DNA from 2 places in the Kocuria sp. SM24M-10 genome. Region 2 is predicted to be linked to the other one. Evidence: riboswitches for the same ligand, from Rfam matches in the RefSeq annotation. Region 2 holds a riboswitch; the other holds the start of a gene.
What was found. A riboswitch is a leader RNA that binds a small molecule or an ion and turns the genes downstream of it on or off. The one in region 2 is predicted to bind thiamine pyrophosphate.
Positions count from the first base shown of each region.

Region 1: another riboswitch for thiamine pyrophosphate. It lies ahead of ABL57_RS15670 (FAD-dependent oxidoreductase); the one in region 2 lies ahead of ABL57_RS15875 (ECF transporter S component).

Region 1 is NZ_LDNX01000131.1:4,895-12,361, forward strand. Features, by position in the region: gene ABL57_RS15645 (aldo/keto reductase) at 1-235, shown strand, start outside; gene ABL57_RS15650 (carboxylesterase family protein) at 331-1,704, shown strand; gene ABL57_RS15655 (VOC family protein) at 1,679-2,590, opposite strand; gene ABL57_RS15660 (hypothetical protein) at 2,720-3,727, opposite strand; gene thiE (thiamine phosphate synthase) at 3,894-4,562, opposite strand; TPP riboswitch at 4,630-4,732, shown strand; gene ABL57_RS15670 (FAD-dependent oxidoreductase) at 4,722-6,050, shown strand; gene thiS (sulfur carrier protein ThiS) at 6,047-6,286, shown strand; gene ABL57_RS15680 (thiazole synthase) at 6,288-7,178, shown strand; gene moeB (molybdopterin-synthase adenylyltransferase MoeB) at 7,175-7,467, shown strand, end outside.
Region 2 is NZ_LDNX01000132.1:19,943-27,409, reverse strand. Features, by position in the region: gene ABL57_RS15900 (Na+/H+ antiporter subunit D) at 1-1,153, shown strand, start outside; gene ABL57_RS15895 (Na+/H+ antiporter subunit E) at 1,150-1,878, shown strand; gene ABL57_RS15890 (monovalent cation/H+ antiporter complex subunit F) at 1,875-2,147, shown strand; gene mnhG (monovalent cation/H(+) antiporter subunit G) at 2,153-2,626, shown strand; gene ABL57_RS15880 (DUF4235 domain-containing protein) at 2,684-2,962, shown strand; TPP riboswitch at 3,195-3,316, shown strand; gene ABL57_RS15875 (ECF transporter S component) at 3,405-4,025, shown strand; gene ABL57_RS15870 (ABC transporter ATP-binding protein) at 4,022-5,788, shown strand; gene ABL57_RS15865 (energy-coupling factor transporter transmembrane protein EcfT) at 5,785-6,582, shown strand; gene ABL57_RS15860 (aminotransferase class IV) at 6,685-7,467, opposite strand, start outside.

The DNA of each region.
Region 1 (7,467 bases), on a different contig from region 2:
GCACCTGAACGACCAGGGCCTCGCCGTCGTCGACGCCCTGGTGGACGTGGCCGAGGCGCGCGGGGCCGAGCCGACGACGGTGGCGCTCGCCTGGCTGCTGGCCAAGGGCGTGACCGCCCCCATCGCCTCGGCCTCCCGGCCCGACCAGGTGCCGGCGCTCATGGCCGCCCCCGGCCTGGCGCTCTCCGCCGAGGAGGTCGAGGCCCTGGATCGGGCCTCGCAGCCGTTCGCCTGACTCCGCCAGACCCGTCGGGCCCGCGGGCCGGCCCCGCCCGGCCGGTCCGCGGGTTCCGGCCCGCCACGGGAACAGGACCCCAGAGGAAGGACCGCATGACCACCTCCACCTTCACGTTCACCCCGCCCTGCGGTCCCGTCCACGCCAGGGCCGACGGCGCCGTGGTCCGGGCCGGCGGCATCCCCTACGCCACCGCCGACCGCTTCGCCGCTCCCGTCCCCGCCCCGGACCGGGACGAGCCGTTCCCGGCCACGGGCCCGGCCCCCGCCTGCCCCCAGGTCCGCTCGCCCTTCCTCGCCTCGGTGCTGGGGGACGCGCTCGGCGACCTGCCGCAGGACGAGGCCTGCCAGCGGCTCTCGGTCACCCTGCCCCGCGACGCGCGGGCCGGCGAGGGCCTGCCCGTGCTGGTATGGATCCACGGCGGCTCCTACACCACCGGGGCCGGTGACGCCCCGATCATGGACCCGAAGCCGCTGGTGGCCGAGCAGCGCGTGGTGGTCGTGACGGTCACCTACCGGCTCGGCCTGTTCGGCTACCTGGGCTCCGGGCACGCCCGCCCGGCCAACCTCGGGCTGCTCGACCAGCTCCAGGCGCTGCGGTGGGTGCGGCGCAACATCGCCGCCTTCGGCGGCGACCCGGACAACGTGACCGCCTTCGGCCAGTCCGCCGGCGGTGACGCCGTGGCCCACCTCATGGCCGTCCCCGGCGCGGAGGCGCTGTTCCGCCGCGCCGTCATCCAGAGCCCGCCGCTGGGCATCGCCCGCGGCCGGGAGCGGATGAACGCCGCCATGGCCGCTGCGGCGGAGGTCGTGACGGCCGGGATGCCCGCCGCCGACGTGGTCGCCGCCCAGGCGGAGGTGGAGCGGCACGCGGCGCCCTTCGGGCTGCTGGGGGCGATGCCCTTCGGCACCCAGTACGGCCACCACCCGCTGCCCGCCGAGGAGGAGATCGACGCGGCCTGGGACCGGGCGGCCCCGCACATCGACGTCCTCATCGGCCACACCACCGAGGAGGCGCGGCTCTACCTGCCCACGGTGCCGGCCCTGCAGCGGTGGACCCGCGTGCCGCTGCTGGGGCCGGTGCTGCGCCGGGCCGTGGTCGGCTGGGCGACCCGGTCCGTCTACTCCCGGGCGATCCGCCGCTTCGCCCGCCGGCACGTGCGCGCCGGCGGGACGGCCCACCGCTACGTGATCTCCTGGGCGGCCCCGGGCAACCCGTACGGGGCGGCCCACACGGTCGACCTGCCCCTGCTCTTCGGCGACGAGCCGACCTGGGCGGGCACCGGACTGGTCGCCGGCGCCGCGTGGGAGGACATCGATGCCGCCGCCCGGCAGGTGCGCAGGCTGTGGGCCGACTTCGCCCGTGGTCAGCCCCTCGGCGACGCCGGCCGCATCCCCGGCGTCCTGCGCCACCGCCGCGTCCGGGCCCCGTTCCGCGTGGGGCCTATGCGGCGACGCCCACCTGGATGAGGGTGTTCCAGGGGTCCTCGAAGCGCAGCACGGCGCCGTCGTGCCGGGTGGGGACCCGGTGGTCGGTCAGCCGGGCCTGCAGGGCGGCGACGTCCTCGGCCGTGGGCAGGTCGATGTTGACCTGCCCCAGGCCCAGGGAGGCCGCCCGCGGGCCCGCCCCGGCGCTGTGCCAGGTGTTGAGCCCGATGTGGTGGTGGTACCCACCGGCGGCGATGAACAGGGCCGAGCCGATGTCGCTCATCACCTCGAAGCCCAGCACGTCCACGTAGAACCGCCGGCCCTGTGGGATGTCACCGACCTGCAGGTGCACGTGGCCGAGGGTGGCCGGCGGCGCCGCCGGCCGCGCACCGGCCGGCTCGCGCAGGTGCTCGCCCAGGAACGAGGTGGGGTCCAGCGGGTTGGACGCCAGTGTCAGCAGCCCGTTGGCCTCCCGCCGCCAGGTGTCCCGGGGGCGGTCGGTGTAGAGCTCCACGCCGTTGCCCTCGGGGTCGTCGAAGTAGAACGCCTGGCTGTAGAGGTGGTCGGCGCTGCCGGTGAAGGAGCGCGGCGCCACGGCGGCGACCGAGGCCAGGGCGGCCGCCAGGGCCGGCTCGTCCTCGAACAGCACCGCGGTGTGGAACAGCCCCGCCTGGCCGCGGCGGGCCGGCGGCAGCTCCCGGACCTGCCGCAGGCGCAGCACGGTCCGGCCGTCACGACCCAGCACGGCCGTGTCCCCGGCGTGGGCGAGGACCTCGAGGGTCACGGCGTCCGTGTAGTAGGCGAGCATCGTGTCCAGATCGGCCACGAGCAGCTCCACGGCGCCCATCCGGGTCCCGGCGGACAGCAGGTCGTCGGCCGGGCGCGGCGTGAGGCTCCGGGGGTCGGGGTTCTGGGGAAAGATCGGCATCTCGGGCTTCTCCGTCGGCATCGGCACCACAAAGGTTGATATGTCCCCAAGGATACCCCGGAAAATATTTCCCGTGCAAGTATCTTGGGGGCATCCGTCACCTCGGGGCCGGGCGCGAGGCCGTCCCGGTCAGAGCACGAAGATCAGCGCCACGATCACCGCCACGATCGCCAGGAGGACCAGGCCCCAGGCCTTGAGGTTGTCGGAGTCGTCCTCCTCGGGATCGTGGGCCGGGCGCGGCGGCCATCCGCCGGCCGCCGGGCCGCCGGTCCCCGCCAGGGGGCCGCCCGCGCCCGGACCGGGGAACGGCCCGCCCTGGGACTGGCCCGGGAACGGCTCCCCGGGAGCCCCGGGCCGGCCGACCTGCCCGGGCGGCGGCGGAGCGGGCGTGGACGGGCTGACGCCCCACTGCGGAGCCTGCGGGGCGTCCGCGATCGAGGGGTTCGACGGCGGCGGCCCGGCCGGACCGTCCCCGGGTGCCCGCGGCGCCGGGGCTGCCGGCGGTGGAGGAGCGGCCGGGGGAGCGGCGGGCGGCAGCGTCTCGCCGGAGAGCACCGGCCCGTCCTCGCGGTGGCCCTTCTCGGCCTCCGTCAGCAGGGTCACGAACCGCTCCAGCGACTCCGAGCCGTCGTACTCACGGGCCAGGAAGCGCTCGGCGCGGCGGCGCACCACCCGGTAGACGCGCCCGTCGTCGGGGATCGAGAGGTCCCGGGCGGCCTGCGCCACGATCAGCGGGGGCTGCTCGGGCAGCGGGTTCGTGCCCCACTCCAGCAGCCCGGTGAGCAGGGGCCGCTCCAGCACCGAGGCCATGGCCGCCCGGGCGCCGGGCACGCGGGTGAACTCCAGCAGCCCGCTCGGCGGCGCGGAGGGACAGCCCGGGACGTCACCGGGCAGCCGGGCCGCCCGCTCGAGCCAGAACGTGTCGCCGAAGAGGGTGGCCAGCAGCACGGCCGCCGCGAGCCGGTCCTCGCCCGGGGCGGCGTCCTCCGGGGCGCCCTCCTCCCAGTGGGTGCCCAGCGCTCGCCGGGCGGGCTCGCCGGCCAGCCGGACGCGCAGCTGCACGTCCTCCGGGCCGCGGGCGGTCTGCGCGGGATGCTCCACCGCGTGCCGCACCTGCGGGTCGAGCTCGGGGTCCATGGGCCACTCCTCCGTCGTCGTCCGTGAGGTCCATGCTCTCAGACGGTGCTGTGCGGCGGCGGGGAGCCGGTGGGGAGTTGTGGCCGTCGTGCCCTTCGGGACGTCCCCGCCCGGGGGGCCGGGCAGGAGACGTGCCGAGCAGGGAGGGTGCCGGGCGGGGAAGGGGTCAGGCGGGGAGCAGGCTGCGCAGCTGTCCGGCCGCCAGACGCGGGTCCGGGGCCTCGGTGACCGCCCGGACCACCACGGCGCCGCGCGCCCCGGCGGCCAGCACCTCGGGGAGGCGCTGCTCGTCGATGCCGCCGATGGCGAACCAGGGCACGGGCGCGGCCGCCTGGTCGGCGTCCAGCCGGGCCTCGGTCAGTGCGGCGACCTCCCGCACGAAGTCAAGGCCGGTGGCGGACCGGCCCGGCTTGGTGGGGGTCTCCCACACGGGCCCGGTGCAGAAGTAGTCCACGTCCGGGTCGGCCAGCGCGGCCCGGGCCTGGCCGAGGTCGTGGGTGGAGCGTCCGATCAGCACGTCGGGGCCCAGCAGCTGCCGGGCCTGGGCGGGGGTGAGGTCGTGCTGGCCGGCGTGGAAGACGTCGGCGCCCACGAGCGCGGCGAGGTCGGCGCGGTCGTTGACGGCGACCAGCGTGTCGTACTCGGCGGCGACCCGGCCCAGCAGGCGCAGCGCGGCGATCTCCTCGTCGGTGTCGATGCTCCTGTCCCGGAGCTGGACGATGTCCGTCCCGCCGGCGCAGACGGCGTGCAGGAACTCCTCGAGGTCGCCCTGTGCGCGGCGGGCGTCGGTGCACACGTACAGCCGGGCGGCGAAGAGCCGGTCCGTGCGCGTCATGCGCAGCTCGGAGGCGGCGGGGGCAGCGGTGTCCTGGGTATGCTGGGTCACACGCTGAATGATAGGTCAGCGGTTCTGCGGGAGCCCCACGGGGGCTGAGAGGGCGTCCGGCGCCGACCGCCACACCTGATGCGGGTCATGCCGCCGTAGGAAAGGACGATGCCGGTGACATCCGCGCCCTCCGTTCCGATGCCCGCCGCCCAGCACGTGCGGGCCGACGTCGCCGTGGTCGGGGCCGGGGTGGTCGGCCTGGCCACGGCCTGGGAGCTGCGCCGCCGCGGCCGCTCGGTGGCCGTGGTGGATCCCGAGCCCGGCGCCGGGGCCAGCCGGGCGGCAGCTGGGATGCTCGCCCCGGTGAGCGAGGTCCAGTACCAGCAGGAGCCGCTCTATCCTTTGATGCTCGCCTCGGCCGGCGCCTACCCGGCGTTCGTGGCCGCCGTGGAGGAGACCGCCGGCGGCTCGGTGGGCTACCGCGCCACCGAGACGCTCGTGTGCGGCGTCGACGCCGCCGACCGGCAGGCCCTGGCGGACCTGCGCGAGCTCCAGCGGCGCCACGGCCTGGCCGTGGAGCCGCTTGCGCTGCGCGCGGCCCGGGCCCTGGAGCCGGCCCTGAGCCCGCGGCTGTCCGCCGTGCACCGCATTCCCGACGACCACCAGGTGGACCCGCGCCGGCTCGTGGCCGGGCTGCTCGCCGCCCTCGTCGCCCCCGAGATCCCCGCACCGTCCGGGCCCCGCGGAACGGACGGCGCCGACGGCGGGCCCGCCCGCCTGGTGCACGACCGCGCCGCGGGGCTGCGCCACGGCCCCGACGGCGCGGTGACGGGTCTGCGCCTGGCCGGCGGCGGGATGGTCTCGGCGGCGGAGACGGTCCTCGCCCCCGGCACGGGTCTCAGCGACCTGGAGGGCCTGCCCGGGTCCTGGCGGCCGCCGCTGCGCCCGGTGCACGGGGACATCCTCCGCGCCCGCCCGCCCGCCGGGGCGCCCGCCCTGCTCGAGCGCACCGTCCGCGGTGTGGTCCACGGCGTGCCCGTCTACCTGGTGCCCCGCGACGACGGGACGGTGGTGATCGGGGCGACCTCCCGCGAGGACGACCTCGACGGGATCAGTGCCGGGGGCGTGTTCCGGCTGCTGCGCGACGCCCAGGCCGTGGTCCCCGGCGTCGCCGACCTCGAGCTGGTCGAGGCCATGGCCCGCGCCCGGCCCGGCACTCCGGACGACATCCCGTACCTGGGCCGCGTCCGCGGCTCCGGGAGAGACCCGGTGGCCGGTCTCGTGGTCTCCACCGGCTACTTCCGCCACGGCGTCCTGCTCGCCCCGCTGGCCGCCCGCCTCGCCGCGGAGCTGGTGCTCGGGCGGTCCGGCACGGATCCGGGCCCCGACGCCGAACACCTGGCCAGCACCGACCCGCACCGCTTCGACCGCCCGGTCGAGGCGCCCTCCGTGGACCTCGCGACCGGGTCCCGCACCCCGAACAGGAGCACCCGATGACCGCCATCACCCTCAACGGCCGCCCGCACGTCGTCGGCGGGGACACCACCGTGGTGGACCTCGTGGCCGAGACCGTCGGGCGGCCCCTGGGCCCCGACGGCGCCCCGCTGGACGGCCGCCGGCTGGGCGTGGCGGTGGCGGTGGACGCCGCCGTGGTCCCGCGCAGCCGCTGGGGCCGGACCCCCGTGGCCGAGGGACAGGCCGTCGAGATCATCACCGCCGTCCAGGGAGGCTGACATGACCCGCCCCGCACCCCACCCCGCATCCCACCTCGCGCCCACCGTGGACCCGATCGTGCTCGACGGCACCGAGCTGTCCTCCCGGCTGATCATGGGCACCGGCGGGCTCAGCTCGCTGCACACCCTGGAGCAGGCCCTGCTCGCCTCCGGCACCGCGCTGACCACCGTGGCGCTGCGCCGCTACGCCCCCGGCCACGGCGACTCGCTGTTCGCGATGCTCGAGCGCAACGGCATCCGGATCCTGCCCAACACCGCCGGCTGCTACACCGCCCGGGACGCCCTGCTCACCGCCGAGCTCGGCCGCGAGGCCCTGGAGACCGACTGGGTCAAGCTGGAGGTCATCGCCGACGAGGACACCCTGCTGCCCGACGTGGTGGAGCTGCTCGACGCCACCGAGCAGCTCGTGGCCCGCGGCTTCCGGGTCTTCGCCTACACCTCCGACGACCCGGCCGTGGCCCGCCGTCTGGAGGACCTCGGCGCGGCCGCCGTGATGCCCCTGGGCGCGCCGATCGGCACCGGGCTGGGGATCCTCAACCCGCACAACATCGAGCTCATCGCCTCCCGGGCCTCGGTGCCCGTGGTCCTCGACGCCGGCATCGGCACCGCCTCCGAGGCCGCGCTCGCCATGGAGCTGGGCTGCGACGCCGTGCTGCTGGCCAGCGCCGTGACCCGGGCCCAGGACCCGGTGGCCATGGCCACCGCGATGCGCCACGCCGTGGCCGCCGGGCGGCTGGCCGCCCGCGCCGGCCGGATCCCGGCCCGCCGGCACGCCCAGGCGTCCTCGCCGATGGCCGGGCGGATCGACACGGACGCGTCCGACGCCGGTGCGTCCGCCGGTCCGGCGGACGTCCCGCGCGGGGACTGGGCGCCCGTGGGGGAGCGCCCGTGAGCGCGCTGCCCCCGCTCGTGGAGCCCGGCCCCGAACTGACCCGTGCGGAGCTCGAGCGCTACGCCCGGCACCTGACCCTGCCCGGGATCGGCCCGCTCGGCCAGCGCCGGCTCGGCAGCGCCCGGGTGCTCGTGGTCGGCGCGGGCGGACTGGGCGCCCCGGCCCTGCAGTACCTCGCCGCGGCCGGCGTGGGAACGCTGGGGATCGTCGACGACGACGTCGTGGCGGTCTCCAACCTGCAGCGCCAGGTGGTGCACCGCACCGCCGACGTCGGCCGGCCCAAGGCGGA
Region 2 (7,467 bases):
GATCCGCACGGGCGTCACCTACGTGGTGGTCTCCGTGATCTCCTCGGTGCTCTTCCTGATCACCATCGCCATGATCTACGCGGCCACGGGCACCATCAACATGGCCGACCTCTCCGTGAAGCTCGCCGACCTGCCGGTGGGCACCCAGATGCAGCTGCACGTCATGCTGCTCATCGCCTTCGGCATCAAGGCGGCGGTGTTCCCGCTGTCCTTCTGGCTGCCGGACTCCTACCCGACGGCCTCCGCCCCCGTCACCGCCGTGTTCGCCGGGCTGCTGACCAAAGTGGGCGTCTACTCGATCATCCGCACGGAGACCGTGCTGTTCCCGGGGGACCGGCTCGACACCCTGCTGATGTGGGTCGCGCTGCTCACCATGGTGGTGGGCATCCTGGGCGCGCTCGCCCAGATCGACATCAAGCGCATGCTGTCCTTCACCCTCATCAGCCACATCGGCTACATGATCTTCGGGGTGGCCGTGGGCAGCCAGGAGGCGCTCTCCGCCACGGTCTACTACGTGGCCCACCACATCGTGATCCAGACCAGCCTGTTCCTGGTGGCCGGGCTGATCGAGCGCCGCGGCGGATCCACGAACGTGGACCGGCTCGCGGGCATGGCCAGGATCTCGCCGCTGCTGGCGCTGCTCTACCTGGTGCCCGCGCTGAACCTGGGCGGCATCCCGCCGTTCTCCGGCTTCCTCGGCAAGACGGGGCTGCTGCAGGCCGGTGTGAACCGGGGCGACCCGCTCGCCTACGTCCTGGTGGCGGGCTCCGTGGCGGTGTCCCTGCTGACCCTGCTGGCCATGATCCGCGTGTGGAACCGCGTGTTCCTGCGCACCCCGGAGGACGCGGAGTACCCGGACCCGATCCTGCTGGCCCCGGTCCCGGCGGGCTCGCGCTTCCTCCTGACCTCCGGGTCCGTCGACGACCAGGAAGGGCAGTTCGCCGGCAAGGGCGACGTGCGGCTGATGTCGCCCTCCATGCTCGGCGGCGCCTCCGCGCTCGTCGTCGTCGGCGTGGCCCTCACCGTCTTCGCCGGCCCGATCTTCCAGCTCGCGGACAACGCGGCCGAGAACCTCGTCCGTCCCGAGCGCTACGTCGCGGCCGTGCTGGACCCCGGATCGGTTCCCCGCCCCGTGGTGGAGGAGGCCCCGTGAGCTCGCGCCCCAAGAACTCCCTGCTCGTCGAGCTGCCGCTGCTGGTGTGGCTCGTGCTCGTCTGGGGTGCCCTGTGGGGCGACTTCGGCCTGGGCAACCTGCTGTTCGGCGCGCTGCTGGCACTGCTCGTGACCTGGGTGCTCTACCTGCCCCCGGTGCAGCTCTCGGGCCGGTTCAACCTGCTGCAGTTCGCCCTCTTCGCCGTGACCTTCGTGTGGCAGGTCGCCAAGGCCAGCGTGGGCGTCATGCTCGTCGCGATCCTCGTGGGCCCGCGGGCCCGCAACGCGGTCGTGGGCGTGGAGCTGCGCACGCGCTCGGACCTGCTGCTCACCGCCACCGGCCACACCATGGCCCTGATCCCGGGCTCCATCCTCGTGGAGGTGGACCGCTCCCGGTGGACGCTCTACTTCCACGCGCTCAACGTCCGCACCCCCGAGGAGGCCGAGTCCTTCCGGCGCTCCGTGCGGCAGGTCGAGGCCGCGTGGATCCGCATCATGGGCACCCGGGAGGAGCTCACCGCCCTGCGGGCCGAACGCCGCGGGGGAGGCGCGGCGGAGTCCGAGCAGCGGGACAGCGCGGCGATCGGCTCCCCGGTCACGGCCGAGCAGCAGATCGTCGGCGGCCGGCGAGGAGACGTCCCCGCCGGGTCCACCGGGAACACCGGAACCACTGAGAATCCTCGGGCCGCCGAGAACCCCCAGACCACCGAGGAGGACCGCTCGTGATGGAGATCGCCGTGGCCGTCGCGGCCGTGCTGCTCAGCACGGCCGCCGCGGGCACCCTGTACCGGCTGGCCAAGGGGCCGTCGCTGCTGGACCGGGTGGTGGCCACCGACGTCCTGCTGGCGATCGTGGCGGCGTCGCTCGCCGTGGAGATGGCCTACCACGGCCATCTCGACAACCTCATCCTCATGGTGATCGTCTCCCTGGTGGGGTTCATCGGCGCCGTGACGGTGGCGCGCTTCGCCACCCAGACCGCCGAGCACGGGAAGTGAGCCCCGTGCTGGACACCGTCCTGGACGCCGCCGCCGCCGTGTGCCTGGTCCTCGGAGCGCTGATGTCCCTGGCCGCGGCGATCGGGCTGGTCCGGTTCCCGGACCTGCTGACCCGCATGCACGCCGGGACCAAGCCGCAGGTGTTCGGGCTGCTGCTCATGCTCACCGCCGTCGCCCTGGAGAACCGGGACCCGGTCATGATCCCGCTGATCATCCTGGGCTGGGTCTTCCAGCTGCTCACCGTGCCCGTCTCGGCGCACATGGTCGGCCGTTCCACCTACCGCACCAAGCACCTCAACCGGGCCACCCTCACGCAGGACGACCTGCAGGAGGTGCTCAACCGTGCCGGTGAGCAGGACGGCGGCGGGCAGGCCGCGGCCGGGGCGGCCCTCACCGACGCGGCCCTCACCGACCCGCCGGGCGCGGACGGGCAGCACGCCGACGGACAGCAGACTGACGGATCCGGGAGGACGCGTTAGGCTGGGCACGATCGACGGGCGCATCCGCGCCGCCCCGACGACAAGGAGCAGCAGTCCATGAACACGAAGATCCTCGAACTCGCCGGCACCGGCCTCTCGCTGGGCGGCGTGGCGCTCTCCCACAAGGTGCTCGGCGCCGCGTGGACGCGCATCACGGGGGACCCGCCCCCCGCCAAGAACCCGGACCCGGACGAGGCGTGGACCGGCATCATCATCTGGTCGCTCGTCACCGGCCTCGTCGGCACGGTGATCAAGGTCGCGATCTCCCGCCAGGTCGCGAAGATGGAGAACCAGCCCCGGAACAACCCCAAGGCCTCCAGCCAGGCCGAGGTCTGATCCCCGGGGACCACCTCACGAAGGGGCCGGTCCGCCCGGACACCGCAACGGTGTCCGGGCGGACCGGCCCCTTCGCCGTCCGGCGGACGCGCCGCGGGAGGAGCGCCGGACTCCCCGCGGGCAGGAACGGAACGGCGGACGTGCCGGCGGCAGCACCGGCGACAGTCCAGGCGACGGTCCGGATGTCAGTGCGTGCGGCGGTGCGGGCAGGGGAGGGGTAGACTCGGTGCCACTGAAACGACAGGGGAGCGCACCCCGCCGACAACGGCGGCACAGCGCTGAGAGTGCGGATCACCGCAGACCCTCGAACCTGCTCCGGTTAGCACCGGCGAAGGGAGTCGAGCACCTCAGGGGCGACTCGCGGACGTGAGCTCCATCCGTGTCCGCGCGGACCCCTCCCCTCCTGGCACCGATGGCTCGCTGAGCCCAGGAGGAACGCACCATGAACACCACCACGCACCGTCCCGCCGGCCGCAACCGTGCGCCCGGGTCCTCGTCCTGGCGGGTCGTCGACATCGTCGTGGCCGCCGTCCTCGCCGCCGTGTGCGCGGTCGTCTTCTGGGCGTGGTCGAACCTGCTCTATCCCGTGGTCGGAGCCGCCGCGGTGACCTATCCGCCCGCCGTGGGGCTGATCGCCGGCGGCTGGCTCGTGGCCGGCGTGCTCGGCGGTCTGATCATCCGCAAGCCGGGCGCCGCGCTGTTCTGCGAGCTGCTCGCCGCCGTCATCGAGGGCTTCCTGGGCACCCACTTCGGCTGGACCGTGATCCTGTCCGGTCTGCTCCAGGGCATCGGGGCCGAGCTGGTCTTCGCCGCGGTGCGCTACCGCCGCTACAACGCCGCGGTGGCCGCCGCGGCGGGCGCGGTCAGCGGCATCTTCCTGGGCGTCAACGAGAGCATCATCTACAACTACGAGTGGGCCCTCGGCCACCAGGTGGTCTACGTGGTCCTCGCGGCCCTCTCGGGCGCGGTGCTCGCCGGCCTGCTGATGTGGGCCGTGGTGAAGGCGCTCGCAGCCACCGGCGTGCTGCAGGGCCTGGCCTCGGGCCGGGTCGCACGGCGATGACCGCCGCGGCGGTGCGTCCTCCCGGCACGCCCGCCGCCGCGGGGGCCCGCGTCGAGGCCCGCGGCTTCGGCTGGCACCACCCCGGCCGGGAGGCCCCCGCCCTGCGGGGCATCGACCTGGTGGTCGAGCCGGGGGAGCGGGTGCTGCTGCTGGGGCCGAGCGGGGCGGGCAAGTCGACGTTCCTGCACGCCCTCGCGGGGGTCCTGCACGACGACGACGGGCTCTCCCGCCACGGGGAGCTGCTGCTCGACGGCACGGACCCGGACCGGGCACGGGGACGCGCCGGGCTCGTGCAGCAGGACCCCGAGTCCCAGGTGGTCCTGTCCCGTATCGGGGACGACACCGCCTTCGGCCTCGAGAACCTCGCCGTGCCCCGGGAACAGATCTGGCCCCGGGTCCGCGCCGCCCTCGACGACGTGGGGCTGGCCCTGCCGCTCGACCATCCCACCGCCGCCATGTCCGGCGGGCAGAAGCAACGCCTGGCGCTCGCCGGTGCCGTGGCGATGAGCCCGGGGCTGCTCCTGCTCGACGAGCCCACCGCGAACCTGGACCCCGCAGGGGTGCGGCAGGTCCGGGACGCGGTGGCACGGTGCCTGGACCGCAGCGGGGCCACTCTGGTGGTCGTGGAGCACCGCGTGGCGGTGTGGGCCGACGTCGTGGACCGTGTCGTCGTGCTCGGGCGCGACGGGGGGATCACGCACGACGGGTCCCCGGCGCAGGTCCTGGGAGAGGCCGCCGACGAGCTGAGCCGCGCCGGGGTCTGGGTTCCCGGGCGGGTCCCGCCCACCCGCGCGCCCGCCCGTCCCCGGGGGGACGCGGAGCCGCTGCTGAGCGCGGCCGCGCTGGCCGTCTCGCGCACCCAGCCCTCCGCACGGCAGCTGCGCGCCCGGCGCCGGGCGCGGCGGCGGGGCCGGGCGCTGAGCGATGCCGCGGCGGGCCGGGACCTCCCGGCCGCGGTGACCGACGTGGGACTGGACCTGCTCCGTGGCCGGGCACTGGCCGTGACGGGCGCCAACGGCACCGGGAAGTCGACCCTCGCGCTCACCCTGGCGGGCCTGCTGGCGCCCGTGCGCGGCACCGTGACCGCGCACCCGGCCCTGGCCCGCGGCGCCGGACCGGACCCGCTGGAGTGGGCCGGACCGGACCTGGTGGCCCGCGTCGGGACGGTCTTCCAGGAGCCCGAGCACCAGTTCCTGCGCGCCACCGTGCGGGCCGAGCTCGAGCTCGGCCCCCGTCTGGCGGGCACCCCGGCGGCCGACCGGGACCGTCGCACGGGAGAGCTGCTCGACCGGCTGCGGCTGACCCACCTGGCGGACGCGAACCCCTTCACCCTCTCCGGCGGTGAGAAGCGGCGGCTGTCGGTGGCCACGGTGCTGGCCACCGATCCGGACGTCCTGGTGCTCGACGAGCCCACGTTCGGCCAGGACGCCCTGACCTGGGCCGAGCTCGTGGACCTGCTCCTGGAGGTCGTGGACGCCGGCACGGCCGTGCTCGCAGTCACCCACGACGAGGACTTCGTGCGGGCGCTCGGGGCCGAGGTGCTGGAGCTGGGAACGTCCGCCCCCGGGATCGTGCCGGAGCCGGTCGCTCCCGCACGTGGCGCCGTGGTGGAGTCCGGTGCTGCTGGACGGGGCGTCGCGCTGAAGTCGGGTGCTCCTCGACGGGGTGCCGTGGTGGAGTCCGGTGCGCCCGCACAGGGCGTCGTGGTGGAGCCGGGCACGCCCGTGCCGGGGCTCCGGGCGGCCACGGAGCAGGTCCGGTGAGCGCGCCCGTGATCGGCCCGGCGGCCCGGGCCTCCCTGCTGGGCCGCGCCCATCCCGTGGTGAAGCTGGCCGGTGCCCTGGCCCTGACCGTGACGCTGCTGCTCAGCGCGGATCCCGTGACGTCGGGGATCGTGCTGCTGGGCGAGGTGCTGCTGCTGACGCTGGCCGGACGGCGCCCGCCGGCGCAGCTGCTGCGCGCCTGGCCCCTGTTGCTCGCGGCGCTCGTGAGCGGATGGGGCACGGCGCTGCTCGCCGAGGACTCCGGGCCGGTGCTGCTCGACCTGGGGATCACCGAGCTCTCGGCCGGGTCGGTCGCCGCGGGCGCGGCGATCGCCCTGCGCGGGCTCGCGCTGGCGCTCTCGGGCCTGCTCGTCGTGCTCAGCACGGATCCGACGGACCTCGCCGACGGACTGGCCCAGACGCTGCGGCTGCCCGCCCGGTTCGTGCTGGCCTCCTTGGCGGCCCTGCGCCTGGTGGGCGTGATGCTCACCGAGTGGTCCACGCTGGCGATGGCCCGCCGGGCCCGCGGCGCCGGCTCGGGGCACGGCCCGGTGGGCGTGCTGCGGGAGTTCGGCGGGCAGGCGTTCACCCTGCTGGTCCAGTCCCTGCGCCGTGCCACGCGGCTGTCGGTGACCATGGAGGCGCGCGGCTTCGGCGCGGGCCCGCGCACGTGGGCCCGGGTCCCGGGACACTCCTGGAGGGACGCCGTGGTGCTGGCGGGGTGCGCCGCCGTGGCCGTGGCGGGACCGGTGGCCTCCGTCCTGCTCGGGACGCACCGGTTCATCTGGGCCTGAGGCCGGGGCGACACGCCTGCGGATGCCTGTCGCCCACCCGTCAGGCCTGCGTGTCCCCACCCGTCACGGCCTTCGCCCCTGCAGGTCGCGCGGCCGTGCCCGTCACGCCCGGGCCACCCAGCCCGTCACGAGGCGGGTGAGTTCCGCGTCCACGGGCAGCGGGTGGGAGTCGAGCCGGCGCACCGGTACGGCGAGCCGCACGCTGGAGACGAGCCAGAGGGCGTCCGCCACCAGGAGGTCGGCGGACTGCAGGGGTCCGTGGCCCAGCTCCCAGCCGTCGCGCCGGGCGGCGTCGAAGATCGTGGCCTGTGTGGTGCCGGGGAGGATTCCCTGCGAGGGCTCCGGGGTCACGAGGGTGCGGACGCCCTCGCGCACGCGGGCGCAGACCACGGAGGACGTGGCGCCCTCCAGGATCCGGCCGTCCGGGGCCGTGAAGATCGCCTCGTCCGCGCCGAGGGAACGGGCATGGCGCAGGGCGGCCATGTTGATCGCGTAGGACAGGGTCTTGGCCCCGGGCAGCAGCCACGGATGCGCGGCGTCCTGCGCCGGGTCGTGGCCGCGGGGCAGCAGCACCGCGGAGACTCCCTCCCGGCGCTGCCGGAAGGTGGACTCCGGTACGGGGCTCACGGCCACCCACGACCACGGGCCGGCTTCGGGGGTGCCGCGGCTGACGACCACCTTGACGCTGTGCTCGGCGCCCAGCCCTCCGTCCCCGCCGGGGGCCGCGTGGGCGAGCCCCAGCTCGACGGCCTGCCGCAGCACCTGCGCCGAGGGCACGGGGAGCTGGGCCAGGCGCGCCGAGGCGGACAGGCGCCGGTGGTGGACGGCGAACTTCTGCACCCGCCCGTCGACGACGCGCAGGCTCTCGAACACCCCGTCCCCGCG